Regions from separate parts of the Streptomyces sp. NPDC060184 genome, predicted to be linked through region 1. Evidence: predicted binding sites of a transcription regulator. Region 1 holds the regulator's gene; the other holds the start of a gene.
What was found. Region 1 encodes HrcA, which represses chaperone genes, less so after heat shock. Its sites were predicted from a motif close to TTNGCACTCNGNNNNNCNGAGTGCNAA; they were not measured.
Positions count from the first base shown of each region.

Region 2: the regulator HrcA is predicted to act here: its motif matches at 5,613-5,639, upstream of groES (co-chaperone GroES).

Region 1 covers NZ_JBHWYX010000039.1:11,614-19,548, forward strand. Annotated here, with positions in the region: gene hemW (radical SAM family heme chaperone HemW) at 1-1,063, shown strand, start outside; gene ACFWEE_RS24165 (hypothetical protein) at 1,159-4,032, opposite strand; gene ACFWEE_RS24170 (DUF3097 domain-containing protein) at 4,169-4,987, opposite strand; gene ACFWEE_RS24175 (MBL fold metallo-hydrolase) at 5,061-5,795, opposite strand; gene hrcA (heat-inducible transcriptional repressor HrcA) at 5,961-6,977, shown strand; gene dnaJ (molecular chaperone DnaJ) at 6,978-7,935, shown strand, end outside.
Region 2 covers NZ_JBHWYX010000011.1:12-7,946, reverse strand. Annotated here, with positions in the region: gene tsaB (tRNA (adenosine(37)-N6)-threonylcarbamoyltransferase complex dimerization subunit type 1 TsaB) at 1-445, shown strand, start outside; gene rimI (ribosomal protein S18-alanine N-acetyltransferase) at 442-933, shown strand; gene tsaD (tRNA (adenosine(37)-N6)-threonylcarbamoyltransferase complex transferase subunit TsaD) at 939-2,060, shown strand; gene ACFWEE_RS09715 (hypothetical protein) at 2,057-2,326, shown strand; gene ACFWEE_RS09710 (VOC family protein) at 2,471-2,935, shown strand; gene ACFWEE_RS09705 (SAM-dependent methyltransferase) at 2,987-4,222, opposite strand; gene ACFWEE_RS09700 (polysaccharide deacetylase family protein) at 4,459-5,370, shown strand; gene groES (co-chaperone GroES) at 5,793-6,101, shown strand; gene groL (chaperonin GroEL) at 6,200-7,822, shown strand.

The DNA.
Region 1 (7,935 bases):
CGGTTCCGGCGGTGCCCTGGCCTCCCGCGACAACTACGCGGCCCACCTCGTCGAGGAGGTCCGCCAGGCCCGCAAGGTCCTCGGCGACGACCCGCGCCCGGTGCGCACGGTCTTCGTCGGCGGGGGGACGCCCACCCTGCTGGCCGCCGCCGACCTGGTCCGGATGCTCGCGGCGATCCGCGACGAGTTCGGACTCGCCCCGGACGCGGAGATCACCACCGAGGCCAACCCGGAGTCGGTGAACCCGGACTATCTGGCCCAACTGCGCGCGGGCGGCTTCAACCGGATCTCCTTCGGCATGCAGAGCGCCAGGCAGCACGTGCTGAAGATCCTCGACCGCACCCACACCCCGGGCCGCCCCGAGGCCTGTGTCGCCGAGGCCAGGAAGGCCGGGTTCGACCACGTCAACCTGGACCTGATCTACGGCACCCCCGGCGAGTCGGACGACGACTGGCGGGCCTCCCTGGACGCGGCGATCGGCGCCGGTCCCGACCACGTCTCGGCGTACGCGCTGATCGTGGAGGAGGGCACCCAGCTGGCCCGCCGCATCCGGCGCGGCGAGGTCCCGATGACCGACGACGACGTGCACGCCGACCGGTACCTGATCGCCGACGAGGCGATGGCCGCCGCGGGCTTCTCCTGGTACGAGGTGTCGAACTGGGCCCGCACCCCCGAGGGCCGCTGCCTGCACAACGAGCTGTACTGGCGCGGCGCCGACTGGTGGGGCGCCGGACCCGGCGCGCACAGCCACGTCGGCGGGGTGCGCTGGTGGAACGTGAAGCACCCGGGGGCGTACGCCCAGGCGCTCTCCGAGGGCCGCTCACCGGGCGCGGGCCGGGAGATCCTCTCCGCCGAGGACCGCCGCGTCGAACGCGTCCTGCTGGAGCTCCGGCTCCGCGAGGGCTGCCCGCTCTCCCTGCTCAAGCCGGACGGCCTCGCCGCCTCCCGCCGCGTCCTCGGCGAGGGCCTGCTGGAGCCGGGACCGTACGAGGAGGGCCGCGCGGTCCTCACCCTGCGCGGGCGCCTGCTCGCCGACGCGGTCGTGCGCGACCTGGTCGACTGAGGCCGAAGCCGAAGCCGAAGCCGAAGCCGAAGCCGGGGGCCGGGGCCGGGGCCGGAGCCGGGTCCAGGGCCGGAGCCGGGGCCCGGGGACCGGAGTCACGGCCTGCACAGCTCCGGGGTCAGTTTCGGCGCCGGGCCCGCGGGCTTGCCGCACACGACGCTGCTGACCGTCTGCTCCCCCCGGCGGGTGACCTTGACCACGTCGATCCCGTGCAGGTTGTCGCTGACCGACGAGGGCGAACCCGCCAGTGAGATCGTCCCGGTGGGCATGTTCTCGCGGTTGACCGTGTGCAGCAGCGCCCAGGTCTCGGCGGCGCTCCTCGGGACGTCGCGCCGGGCGGCGGCGTCGTAGAGGGCGGTCGTCGCGCTGTAGGACATGACGATCTGACCGCTCGCGAAGAGGGCGTTGCCGTATCCCGGCGGACCGGTCTCGGCGGCCGTACGCTCGGTGCCCTCCGGGAGCAGCGCGGCGAGGGCGGCGGCGGCGCTCCGGTAGAAGGCGGAGCCGCGCTGCGGGGCCATCGGGGCGAGAGCCGTGTAGTAGAGGGTGACCCTGCTCGTGTCGTTGAAGGTGGCCTTGGTCAGGTCGTCGCCCGTGAAGACGGTGATGTCCTTCTCCGAACAGCCCGCGGTCTGCGACAACTTGTCCAGCAGCGGGTTGATGTCTTCGGCCCGCCCCGCGAAGTACAGCGCGTCCGGGACGGGCTGCTCCTCGCACATCTCGCCGACCGCGCCGCCCAGGGCCGCCGCGCCGTTCTCGGCGAGCGGGTAGCCGACGTTCTCGCCCACCTGGTAGCCCGCGGATTCGAGCATCGCCCGGCCCGCGTCCCGCTGGTCGATCGTGTACTGGTCCTTGTCGCCGTTCTCCTCCAGCCGGGAGAGCACGCGCGCGTGGCCGGTGCCGCCCTCGGGCCGCAGCTGGCGGGCGACGAGCCCGAGCGCGTACGTCTGCTCCGTGTCGGTCGCCGCGAGCCCGAAGTAGTTCGACTCCTTGGGCAGTTTGCTGCTGGAGTTGGTGGTGTCCACCACGGCGAGCCCCGCTTTGCGGAGTGCTTCGGTGGCGGCCGGGCTCTCGGTGGTGTTCCGGCCCATGCCCACCACCCCCACGACGTGCGGGTCCCGGCGGGCCACCTCGATGATCTTCCGCACGGCGACGGTCTGCCGCAGCATGTCCTCACCGCCGTTGGCCAGGAGAACCTTCAGTTTGACGGGGTGCTCGTCGGTGGTGGTGCCGTTGACCGACTGCTGCTCCAGGTAGACCCCGGTGAGCTCTTCCAGCCCCTTGCGGGTGTCCGTCTCCTCCTCGGCGGTGAGCGGACCGGCGTAGACGACCGTGACGTACGACTCGGTGGGGCCGATCCGGGCGTTCTCGTCCCGGATCGCCTGCTCGACGCGTTCGAACGTGACCCCCGCGCCGAGCCCCTTCAGCTCCAGGTGGTTCCCCTTCGCGAACCGCACCTCGGGCGCCGTGGCCACGCCGACGCACTCCTTGGGCCCGTGGCCCGGGGAACTCCACACGGCGTCCGTGTTCCGGTCGGTCAGCGGCCCGTGGCAGTAGGTGTCCTGCCAGTGCACGCTCCAGAGATAGGTACCGAGCAGGCTCCCGACGAGGACCAGCGCGACCGTCGTCCGGGACATCACGTACCAGGCCCACGTCCGGCGCACCCGCTCCGTGCGCAGCTGGGCGTCCGCGTGGTCGTGGGTCAGCTGCGCGGTGGAGAGCGGCAGGCGCAGCACCCAGGAGAGCGACGAGGCGCCGGCGGGGGACTGGCCGACGCTCAGCTCGTCCACCCACAGCCGGTAGCGGGCCTGCGCCCCCAGCCACGGCGCCCGGCCGCCCGCCGCCGGCCGGCCGGGCGGCTGCGAGGGGGTGTGGACCAGCTCCTCGGCGGCCGGCAGCGTGGCCAGGAGCAGCAGCGGGTCGACCTCGCTGCGGCGCGAGCGCACGTTGTTGATCGCGTTGATCAGCAGCACGCCCCCGTTCTCGTTGGTCGCCGTCGGCAGCAGCACCACCGGGGGGACGGTGCGCTTGCTGCGCCGCCAGTCCAGCGCGCGCGGCCGGTAGCTGTGGCGCAGGTCCTCCAGGAGCGCCTGGACCCGCAGCTCCAGATGGAACTGGCGGGCGGCGGCGTCGCCCTCCTCGGCCTCCGCCACCCGGAGCGCGACGGCGGCGGCGCGGGCCCGGATCACCCGCCACGAGCCGCGCGGCGACAGCCAGGACCAGCCGTCGGAGGGGTACCCGGTGCTGGAGGCGGCGAGCGAGGAGGTGGTGGCGAACCAGCGGCTGGCCCGCCGCAGCCAGAGCAGCGGGGGAGCCGAGGTCGTCAGCAGCCGGACCACCGCCAGGACCAGCGTCGCGGCGGCGGTCAGCAGCAGGGTGGCGGTCCAGCCGATCTCGCCGAGCAGGGTGCCCAGCACCGCGATGAACACGGCGCCCAGGAAGGTCTCGGGGCGGACGGACGCGCGCAGCGAGCGGGACCAGTCGCCGCCCCCGGACCGGGCGGGCCGCCAGCGCAGCGCGCCCAGCTCCTCCAGGATGCGTTCGCCGCGGTCGGCCCGGGTGGCGGGGCCCGGCTGCGCGAGCACCTGGGCGGTCGCCTGCTCGATGGCGCCCAGCAGCCGCGACCGGGGAAAGGTGAAGGGCTTGTACTGGCTGCGCTCCCGGGTCTCCCAGGGGCGCTCACCCAGCCTGCGCACCATGTCGAGCGCCGACGCGTACGGGGAGGTGCCCCGGCTCTCCAGCAGCCGCACCGGGACCCGGCGCGGCTCGTTGGCGCGGTACACCAGGTGCGCGATCTCCCGGACCCGGTCGTCGATCTCGGGCGGGGCCCCGCCGTCGTCGGCCTGGACCACCATGATCGGCATCACCGGGCGGTTGATCCGGTACCGGTCGACGAGTTCCTGCACGAGGTGGAAGACGGCGGAGGACGCCTCGTTTCCGCCGCTTTCCTGCCAGTCCCCTTGCGACATCCCCGTATCCCCCCGTCGCAGACGAATCGCGTACTCCCAATTAACCGGTCAGGAGTGCGAACCGCAGCGCTTTCTCCGGATCGGAACCCGATCCGGCGCAGCGGTTGCGGGGCGGCGGCGCGAGCGGCTTCGGGCGTCACCCCGGAAGCGTGACAAAGTCAATCAATTCCTCTACGCGGCCGAGGAGTTGAGGCTCAAGATCCTTGTACGAGCGGACCCCCGACAGGATGCGCTGCCAGGCCGCCCCGGTGTTCTCCGGCCACCCCAGCGCCCGGCACACCCCGGTCTTCCAGTCCTGCCCGCGCGGTACGGACGGCCAGCCGGCGATCCCCACCGAGGCGGGCTTCACCGCCTCCCAGACGTCGATGAAGGGGTGCCCCACCACCAGCAGGTGCGGATCGGACACCTCGGCCGCGATCCGGGACTCCTTGGAGCCCGGTACGAGATGGTCCACCAGGACCCCGAGCCGCGCGTCCGGCCCCGGACCGAACTCCCGCACGATCGCCGGAAGATCGTCGATGCCCTCCAGGTACTCCACGACCACCCCCTCGATCCGCAGGTCGTCGCCCCACACCCGCTCGACCAGCTCGGCGTCGTGCCGGCCCTCCACGTAGATCCGCCCGGCCCGCGCCACCCGCGCCCGCGCACCCGGCACCGCCACCGACCCGGAGGCCGTACGCGCCGGGACCACCGGGCCGCCGGACGACGGGCGCACCAGCGTCACCACCCGCCCCTCCAGCAGGAAGCCGCGCGGCTCCATCGGGAACACCCGGTGCTTGCCGAAGCGGTCCTCCAGCGTCACCACCGGACCCTGGGCGGACTTCTCGCAGCGGATCACCGCACCGCAGAAGCCGGTGGACACCTCCTCCACGACCAGATCCGGATCGGCGGGCACCTCGGGCACGGGGGCGGACCTCTTCCACGGCGGGGTCAGGTCCGGCTGGTAACTGCGCATGGCACGACGATAATTCGGCCCACGTCCGGCACGGGGGAGCCCCCGCCCCGGCGCACCGCCCGTCCGCGCGCCGTCACACGCCGAAGCGCCCCGCCAGCAGCTCCCGCTGCGCCCGCACGAACGCCGCGTCCACCGCAGCCCCGTGCCCCGGCACGTACACCGCGTCCTCGCCACCCAGCGCGAGGAGCCGGTCCAGGGCGGCGGGCCAGCGGGGCGGCACCGAGTCCGGGCCCGTCTGCGGCTCACCGGACTCCTCGATCAGGTCTCCGCAGAGCACCACCGCGCGCGCCCCCGGGGACCCCGACCCGGGCACCAGGACCGCCAGATCGTGCCCGGTGTGCCCCGGCCCCACGTTGGCGAGCACCACTTCGCGCCCGCCGCCCAGGTCGAGCGTCCAGCGGTGGCACACCTCGCGGCCGGGGAGCACCAGCGCGTCCACCGCCTCCGCCGCGTCGTGCTCGGGCAGACCGTTGCGCACCGCGTCGGCGTGCATCTCGTCCACCGACCCCCGCATCCGCGCCGCCGCCCCGTACGCACCGAACACCTCCGTGCCCGCGAAGGCCGCGGTGCCGAAGACGTGGTCGAAGTGGGGATGGGTCAGTGCGACATGGGTCACCCTGCGGCCCAGCAGCCGCTGCGCCTCGATCCGCAGCCCGACGCCCTCGCGCACGCTCGCGCCGGTGTCCACCACCAGCGCGCGGTCCGCCCCGGCGACCAGGGCGGCGGTCGCGTCCCAGCCGGGAAGCCGCCGGCGGCCCACGCCGTGGCCCAACCGCTCCCAGCCCAGCTCTTCCCAAGAGAGGTCCATGAGGAGACGCTATCCGCATCGACCTGCGCGGTCTCGCGGACCGCGGCCGGTCGCCCTTGCCCGGTGCCCTCCCCACCCCCGTACACTGGCCGGGGGGAAGCTGGCACTCAGACGCACAGAGTGCCAGGCAGAAGCCACCACGACCGACAGCTGGAGGTGTGCGCGATGCTCAGCGAACGCAGACTTGAAGTGCTGCGCGCCATCGTCCAGGACTACGTCGGCACCGAGGAGCCGGTCGGCTCCAAGGCGCTCACCGAGCGGCACCGGCTCGGGGTCTCCCCGGCCACCGTCCGCAACGACATGGCGGTGCTGGAGGACGAGGGCTTCATCGCCCAGCCCCACACCAGCGCCGGGCGCATCCCCACGGACAAGGGGTACCGCCTCTTCGTCGACCGGCTCGCGGGCGTCAAGCCCCTGTCGTCGCCGGAGCGCCGGGCGATCCACAACTTCCTGGACTGCGCGGTCGACCTCGACGACGTCGTGGCCCGCACGGTACGGCTGCTCGCGCAGCTGACCCGGCAGGTCGCCATCGTCCAGTACCCCTCACTGACCCGCTCCACGGTGCGTCACGTGGAGCTGCTGGCCCTGTCGCCGGCCCGGCTGATGCTGGTCCTGATCACCGACACCGGCCGGGTCGAACAGCGTATGATCGACTGCCCCGCGCCGTTCGGCGAGACCCCTCTCGCCGATCTGCGGGCCCGGCTCAACAGCAGGGTCGTGGGACGCCGCTTCAGCGACGTCCCACAGCTCGTGCAGGACCTGCCGGAATCCTTCGAGAACGAGGACCGCGGGACGGTTTCCACGGTCCTGACCACCCTCCTCGAAACCCTGGTCGAGGAGACGGAGGAGCGGCTGATGATCGGCGGCACCTCCAACCTCACCCGCTTCGGGCACGACTTCCCCCTGGTGATCCGGCCCGTGCTGGAAGCGCTGGAGGAGCAGGTCGTCCTGCTGAAGCTGCTCGGTGAGGCCACGGACTCGGGCATGACCGTACGGATCGGGCACGAGAACGCCCACGAGGGCCTCACCTCCACGTCCGTCGTCACGGTCGGCTACGGTTCGGGCGACGAGGCAGTCGCCAAACTCGGCGTGGTCGGACCGACCCGCATGGACTACCCCGGAACGATGGGAGCGGTACGCGCAGTGGCACGTTACGTCGGACAGATCCTGGCGGAGTCGTAAGTGGCCACCGATTACTACGCCGTGCTCGGCGTACGGCGCGACGCGTCGCAGGACGAGATCAAGAAGGCATTCCGTCGGCTCGCCCGCGAGCTGCACCCGGATGTCAACCCCGACCCGAAGACCCAGGAGCGGTTCAAGGAGATCAACGCCGCTTACGAGGTGCTCTCCGACGCCCAGAAGAAGCAGGTCTACGACCTGGGCGGGGACCCGCTGTCGGCCTCGGGCGGCGGCGGGGGCGCGGGCGGCTTCGGCGCCGGCGGCTTCGGCAACTTCTCCGACATCATGGACGCCTTCTTCGGCACGGCCTCGCAGCGCGGACCCCGTTCGCGCACGCGGCGCGGCCAGGACGCCATGATCCGGCTGGAGATCGACCTCGCCGAGGCGGCCTTCGGAACCACCAAGGACATCCAGGTCGACACCGCCGTCGTCTGCACCACGTGCAGCGGCGAGGGCGCGGCCCCCGGCACCTCGGCCCAGACCTGCGACATGTGTCGCGGGCGCGGCGAGGTGTCCCAGGTCACCCGGTCGTTCCTCGGCCAGGTCATGACCTCGCGGCCCTGCCCGCAGTGCCAGGGCTTCGGCACCGTCGTGCCGACCCCCTGCCCGGAGTGCGCCGGCGACGGCCGCGTCCGCTCGCGGCGCACCCTCACGGTCAAGATCCCCGCGGGTGTCGACAACGGGACCCGCATCCAGCTGGCCGGCGAGGGCGAGGTCGGCCCCGGCGGCGGCCCGGCCGGTGACCTCTACGTCGAGATCCACGAGGTCTCGCACGCGGTCTTCCAGCGGCGCGGCGACGACCTGCACTGCACGGTCACCATCCCCATGACCGCGGGCGCGCTCGGCACCAAGGTGCCGCTGGAGACGCTCGACGGCATGGAGGAGATCGACATCAGGCCCGGCACCCAGTCCGGCCAGTCGGTCCCGCTGCACGGACGCGGCATCACGCATCTGCGTGGCG
Region 2 (7,935 bases), on a different contig from region 1:
CGGCCTGGTGACCGCCGCGACCTTCGCCTCCGCCCTCTCCGTCCCCGTGCACGGCCTGTGCACCCTGGACGGACTCGCGTACGCCGCCGGGGAGGAAGCCGGGATCACCGGCCCCTTCGCGGTCGCCACGGACGCCCGCCGCAAGGAGGTCTACTGGGCGCGGTACGCGGACCCCCGCACCCGCACCGGCGGCCCCTCCGTCGACCGGCCCGCCGACATCGCCGAGGAGCTGGCCGGCCTCCCCGTCGTCGGCGCCGGAGCGGCCCTCTACCCCGACTTCTTCCCGGACGCGCGCGGCCCCGAGCACGTCTCGGCCGGGGCGCTCGCCGCGCTCGCCGCCGAACGCCTCACCGCGGGCGAGAAGCTGCTCGACCCGCAGCCGCTCTACCTCCGCAGGCCCGACGCGCAGGTCCCGAAGAACTACAAGGTGGTCACCCCCAAGTGACCGTCCCGACCGCTGAACTGCGCGAGATGCGCTGGTGGGACATCGAACCGGTGCTGGAGCTCGAACACGAGCTCTTCCCCGACGACGCCTGGTCGGCCGGGATGTTCTGGTCCGAGCTCGCCCACGCCCGGGGCCCGCACGCCACCCGGCGCTACGTCGTCGCCGAGGAACCCGCCACCGGGCGGATCGTCGGCTACGCCGGACTCGCCGCCGCGGGTGACCTCGCCGACGTGCAGACCATCGGCGTCACCCGCGACCACTGGGGCGGCGGCCTCGGCTCGGAACTCCTCACCGACCTGCTGAAGCACGCCACCGCCTTCGAATGCGCCACCGTGCTGCTCGAAGTCCGGGTCGACAACACCCGCGCCCAGAAGCTCTACGAACGCTTCGGCTTCGAGCCGATCGGCTTCCGGCGCGGCTACTACCAGCCGGGCAACATCGACGCACTCGTCATGCGCCTCCACGTACAAGGAACAGAGAATGGCTGATGGCAATGGCTGACGAACCGCTCGTACTCGGCATCGAGACCTCCTGCGACGAGACCGGCGTCGGCATCGTGCGCGGCACCACCCTCCTCGCCGACGCCGTCGCGTCCAGCGTGGACACCCACGCCCGGTTCGGCGGAGTCGTCCCCGAGATCGCCTCCCGCGCCCACCTGGAGGCGATGGTCCCCACCATCGAGCGCGCCCTGAAGACGGCCGGGGTCAGCGCCCGGGACCTGGACGGCATCGCCGTCACCGCCGGTCCGGGCCTCGCCGGAGCGCTCCTCGTCGGCGTCTCGGCCGCCAAGGCGTACGCGTACGCGCTGAACAAGCCGCTCTACGGCGTCAACCACCTGGCCTCGCACATCTGCGTCGACCAGCTGGAGCACGGCCCGCTGCCCGAACCGACGATGGCCCTGCTGGTCAGCGGCGGCCACTCCTCGCTGCTGCTCGCCCCCGACATCACCAGCGACGTACGGCCGCTGGGCGCCACCATCGACGACGCGGCGGGCGAGGCCTTCGACAAGATCGCCCGCGTGCTGGACCTCGGCTTCCCCGGCGGCCCGGTCATCGACCGGCTGGCCAAGGAGGGCGACCCCAAAGCCATCGCGTTCCCGCGCGGCCTGACCGGCTCCCGCGACCCCGCGTACGACTTCTCCTTCTCCGGCCTCAAGACCTCGGTCGCCCGCTGGATCGAGGCGAAGCGCGCGGCCGGCGAGGAGGTGCCGGTGCGCGACGTGGCGGCGTCCTTCCAGGAGGCCGTGGTCGACGTGCTGACCCGCAAGGCCGTCCGTGCCTGCAAGGACGAGGGCGTCGACCACCTGATGATCGGCGGAGGCGTCGCGGCCAACTCCCGGCTCCGCGCGCTGGCCCAGGAACGCTGCGAGCGCGCCGGAATCCGGCTCCGGGTACCCCGCCCCGGACTCTGCACCGACAACGGCGCGATGGTCGCGGCCCTCGGCGCCGAGATGGTCGCCCGCAACCGGCCCGCCTCCGACTGGGAGCTGTCCGCCGACTCCTCGCTGCCGGTGACCGACCCGCACGTACCGGGCGCCCAGCACGGCCACGCCCACGATCACGCCCACGATCACGACCACGTGCACGAGATCAGCAAGGACAACCTGTACTCATGACCGTCGCGCTGATGTGGGAGGCCCGCGCCACCGACGGGCGGGGCGCGGAACTGCTGGAGTGGGCCCGCGCCCGGACCGGCGAACTCGCCCGCACCCCGCTCCGGACCGAGCTGCTGCGCGCCCCGCAGGACCGGGTGCTGGTGATCACCTGGTGGCCGGGGGAGTACGGCGACCGGCTGCCGGAGCTCCCCGAGCCCGACGAGCGGCTGATCACCCGCGCGGTGCACCGCTGGCGCTTCGAGTCGCTGGGGCCGGCCGACTCCTGACGGACAAATCTCCTCCGGGGCCGCCGCCGTACGGGCGGCGGCCCCGCGTGTCCGATGAGTTCCGGCCACCCGCCGGGTCTACCTTCCAGAGCCCCGGACCGGTGACCGGGCCCGGGCCGAGCGGGACCCCTGGAGGAGAAGACCATGCAGAAGATCACCCCCTGTCTCTGGTTCGACGGCCGGGCCGCCGAGGCCGCCGACTTCTACGTCTCCGTCTTCGGCGGCGACTCGCGCGTCCTGGAGACCAGCCACTACCCGGAGGGCTCCCCGGGCGAGGCCGGCGCCGTGATGACCGTCCGCTTCCGGCTCGCGGACCAGGAGTACATGGGCCTCAACGGCGGACCCGCCTTCCACTTCACCGAGGCCGTCTCGCTCTCCGTGGACTGCGCGGACCAGGCCGAGGTGGACCGGCTGTGGGCGGCGCTCACCGAGGGCGGCGAGGAGAGCCAGTGCGGCTGGCTCAAGGACAGGTTCGGGCTGTCCTGGCAGATCGTGCCGCGCGCGCTTCCCGACATCCTCGGCGGCCCCGACCGCGACCGCGCCGACCGCGCCATGAAGGCGATGATGGGCATGGGCAAGCTCGACGTGGAGACGCTGCTCAACGCCTGAGGGCCGACCGACGTGTGCTGCTGACACCCCCGGCCCCCGGCGCAGGGCTGATCAGACCGCCGGGCGGAAGGGCCGGCCGACCAGCATGGTCGGGGCACCGGCGACCCGGGTCAGCAGGACCGTCGCGGAGTTCGGCCCCGCGAGCTTCATCCGGCGCCGCACCTCCTCCGGCTCCACCGCGGAACCGCGCTTCTTCACCGTCAGCACCCCCACCTCCCGCTCCCGCAGCAGCGCCTTCAGCCGCTTCATGTTGAACGGCAGCTGGTCGGTGATCTCGTACGCGGAGGTGTACGGGGAGGAGTAGGGCTCGTCGCTGGTGACGTAGGCGATCGTCTCGTCGATCAGCCGCCCGTCGCACCGGGCCACGATGTCGGCGACCAGGCTGGCGCGGATCACGGCGCCGTCCGGCTCGTACAGATAGCGGCCGACCGGGCCCACCGGCGGGGCCGGCAGCGGGGAGCGGGTCGCGAGGGTGGCGCCGGACGGCAGCAGGGTCGCCCGGTAGGAACCGGCCTCGAAGCCCTCGCCGTACCAGAGCACCGCCTCCTTCACGTCCCCGCCGTCCGAGATCCACTCGGCCTCGGCCTCCGGGCCGATCGCCTCGTGCGGGATGCCCGGCGCGATCTTCAGGGCGGCGCGCGGGGCCTTCAGCGCGGCGGCGGTCGCCCAGGAGAGCGGCGGCGAGTACGCCTCCGGGTCGAAGATCCGGCCGCGCCCGCCGCGCCGGGCCGGGTCGACGAAGACCGCGTCGTACCCGGCGGTGTCGACGCCGGTCACGTCGGCGCACCGCACCTCGATCAGTCCGGCGAGGCCGAGCGCCTCGGCGTTGGCGCGGGTCACCTCGGCGGTGAGCGGGTCGCGGTCGACGGCCAGCACCGCGATGCCCGCGCGGGCCAGCGCGATCGCGTCGCCGCCGATGCCGCAGCACAGGTCCGCCACCCGCCGCACCCCGCCCAGCGCCGCGAACCGCCCGGCGCGGTAGGTGGCGACGGATGTACGGGTCGCCTGCTCGACGCCGTCGGGCGTGAAGAACATCCGGTACGCGTCCTCGGCGCCGAACTTCGCCACCGCCCGCTGTCGCAGCCGGGCCTGCCCCAGCGCGGCCGACACCAGGCCCGGCGCGTGGTCGCGGCGCAGCCGGGTGGCGGTGGCCAGCTCGCGCGCCGGGTCGTGGTCCCGCAACTCGTCCAGGAGGGCGGCGCCTTCGGGCGTACGCAGGGCGGCGAAGGAGGCGAGCGGGTCGGCGGGGCCGTCACCGGCGGGCAGAGGTGCGTTCACCCGTCCCATTGTGGGCCAGTGGGCGGCGACGGCTTCCCCGGGCTGCGCGGCCGGGCGTCCCCCGGCTTCCCCGGGTGTGCGCGGCCGGATGTCCCCCGGCTTCCCCGGGTGTGCGTGGCCCCGGCCGGGCTGTGCGCCAGGCGGGGGACGCGGCCGGACGGGCGGCGGTGTCGGGACGGGGGGCCGGGGGCGGGCTGGCAGGATGCGGCGCCATGCAACCAGTACGACAAAAGGAAAAAAGCACAATGAAGCGGCTCGGATCCGGCACGGTCGCGCTGGCGGCCCTGCTGGGCGCCGCCCTCGCCGCCGGTTGCTCCGGCGGCGACCACCCCTCCCACCCGGGCGCGGCGGGTGCGGGCGGCCGGGCGGCGGCCGGAGCGGCCCCGCAGGCGGGACCGGCCGGCGCCCTCGTCTCCTACGCCGAACAGCTGAAGCGGCGCCAGGCGCAGCGGGTCGCCCTCGCGAAGAAGTGGGGGCTGGCCGAGGTCCCGCTGGTGGCCCCCGCGCCGCCCGCCGAGAAGCCGGAGATCACCAGCCGCGAGGGGTTCGAGGTCGACGACGGCGAGGACCTGCCGCAGGTCTTCACGACCGTCCCCACCGATCAGCGGATCGTCTTCCTCACCATCGACGACGGGGCCGAGAAGGACCCCGAGCTGATCCGGATGATGGACGAGCTGAAGATCCCGTACACCGCCTTCCTCAGCGACTACCTCGCGAGCGAGGACTACGGCTACTTCGCCGCGATGCAGAAGAAGGGCGTCACCCTCAACAACCACACCCTCACCCACCCCTATCTGCCCGGGCTCTCCTACGCCGAGCAGAAGAAGGAGATCTGCGACCAGCAGGACCGGATCGAGAAGCACTTCGGCAAGCGGCCGGTGCTCTTCCGGCCGCCGTACGGCAACTACAACCGCGACACCCTCGTCGTCGCCAAGTCCTGCGGGATCAAGGCCGTGCCGCTGTGGGCGGAGGAGGCGTTCCCCGACCACATGGACTGGCGGGAGTGGGACCGGGACCTGCACCCCGGCGACATCGTCCTGACCCACTTCCAGGGGCCCGCGCAGTGGAAGGGGACCATGGCCGACATGGTCCGCAACGTCATGAAGGTCATCACGGAGAAGGGGTACGCGGTAGCCCGGCTGGAGGACTACGTCTGATCCGCGGGCGGGGGCGCGGCGGTGAGGGCGGGGGGCGCACCGGCCGCCCCGGTCAGTACGGGCACCGTCGCCCGGAACGGCGTGTACCGCCGCCGCGTTGTCCCTGCGGGCGCCCGATCGAGACCCGCCCGGCACGGCGTCACGGCGCGCACTCCGGCGCGCGTCCCGGCACGCTCCCCGGGCCGCGTGTCGCCCGGCCGGTCCGTCCCGGCGGGCGTCCCGCGCCACGCACGGGTACGGAATTGGCACTCCGCTTGACCGAGTGCTAATCGCGGTCATAGTCTCGGTGCTGGCACTCCCCCCTGGAGAGTGCCAGCAGTACCGCGCGACAGGGCAGGTCCGGCACCCGCGACGACGGATCCGGCCCGGCGCGACCCCAGACTGTTAAACCCCGTGAGATCTCCGAAGGGGGAGACCGGATCGTGTCGACCACCAGCTCCAAGGTTGCGATCAAGCCGCTCGAGGACCGCATTGTGGTCCAGCCGCTCGACGCCGAGCAGACCACGGCTTCCGGCCTGGTCATTCCGGACACCGCCAAGGAGAAGCCCCAGGAGGGCGTCGTCCTGGCCGTGGGCCCGGGCCGCTTCGAGAACGGCGAGCGCCTTCCGCTCGACGTCAAGACCGGCGATGTCGTCCTGTACAGCAAGTACGGCGGCACCGAGGTGAAGTACAACGGCGAGGAGTACCTCGTCCTCTCGGCCCGCGACGTCCTCGCGATCATCGAGAAGTAATTCACCCACTTTTGCTGTCTGTTCTGCGCCCCTGGCCCCCTGCGACATAACAAGCCGGGTGGCTGGGGGCGCAGTTCGTTCGAGAGGGAAAACAGCCCATGGCGAAGATTCTGAAGTTCGACGAGGACGCCCGTCGCGCCCTTGAGCGCGGCGTCAACAAGCTTGCCGACACGGTCAAGGTGACGATCGGCCCCAAGGGCCGCAACGTCGTCATCGACAAGAAGTTCGGCGCGCCCACCATCACCAACGACGGTGTCACCATCGCGCGCGAGGTCGAGATCGACGACCCGTTCGAGAACCTCGGTGCCCAGCTGGTGAAGGAGGTCGCCACCAAGACCAACGACGTCGCCGGTGACGGCACCACCACCGCCACCGTCCTCGCCCAGGCGCTCGTCCGCGAGGGTCTGCGCAACGTCGCCGCGGGTGCCTCCCCGGCCGCCCTGAAGAAGGGCATCGACGCCGCGGTCAAGGCCGTGTCCGAGGAGCTCCTCGCGACCGCCCGTCCGATCGAGGACAAGTCCGACATCGCCGCCGTGGCCGCGCTCTCCGCGCAGGACCCGCAGGTCGGCGAGCTCATCGCGGACGCGATGGACAAGGTCGGCAAGGACGGCGTCATCACCGTCGAGGAGTCCAACACCTTCGGCCTGGACCTCGAGTTCACCGAGGGCATGGCCTTCGACAAGGGCTACCTGTCCCCGTACATGGTGACCGACCAGGAGCGTATGGAGGCCGTCCTCGACGACCCGTACATCCTGATCCACCAGGGCAAGATCGGCTCGATCCAGGAGCTGCTCCCGCTGCTGGAGAAGGTCATCCAGGCCGGCGGCTCGAAGCCCCTCCTGATCATCGCCGAGGACGTCGAGGGCGAGGCGCTCTCCACCCTCGTCGTCAACAAGATCCGCGGCACCTTCAACGCCGTCGCGGTGAAGGCCCCGGGCTTCGGCGACCGCCGCAAGGCCATGCTCGGCGACATCGCCACCCTCACCGGTGCGACCGTCATCGCCGAGGAGGTCGGCCTCAAGCTCGACCAGGCCGGTCTGGACGTGCTGGGCACCGCCCGCCGCGTGACCGTCTCCAAGGACGACACGACCATCGTCGACGGCGGCGGCGACGCCGGTGACGTCAAGGGCCGCGTCAGCCAGATCAAGGCCGAGATCGAGAACACGGACTCCGACTGGGACCGCGAGAAGCTCCAGGAGCGCCTCGCGAAGCTGGCCGGCGGCGTGTGCGTGATCCGCGTCGGTGCCGCCACCGAGGTCGAGCTCAAGGAGAAGAAGCACCGTCTGGAGGACGCCATCTCCGCGACCCGCGCCGCGGTCGAGGAGGGCATCGTCTCCGGTGGTGGCTCTTCCCTCGTCCACGCCGTCAAGGTCCTGGAGGGCAACCTCGGCAAGACCGGCGACGAGGCCACCGGTGTCGCGGTCGTGCGCCGCGCCGCCGTCGAGCCGCTGCGCTGGATCGCCGAGAACGCCGGCCTCGAGGGTTACGTCATCACCTCGAAGGTCTCGGACCTCGACAAGGGCCAGGGCTTCAACGCCGCCACCGGCGAGTACGGCGACCTGATCAAGGCCGGCGTCATCGACCCGGTCAAGGTCACCCGCTCCGCCCTGGAGAACGCCGCGTCCATCGCGTCGCTGCTGCTCACGACCGAGACCCTGGTCGTCGAGAAGCCGGCCGAGGAAGAGGCCGAGGCCGGTCACGGCCACGGTCACTCCCACTAGTACCGACGCTCACCGGCCCCCGGGCCCGTGAGCCGGGCGAGGCCCGGTGCCCCCGTCGCGGGGGGCCCCGGGCCCGGGGGAGATAAAAAAAAAACAACCCCCCAGAACAAAAG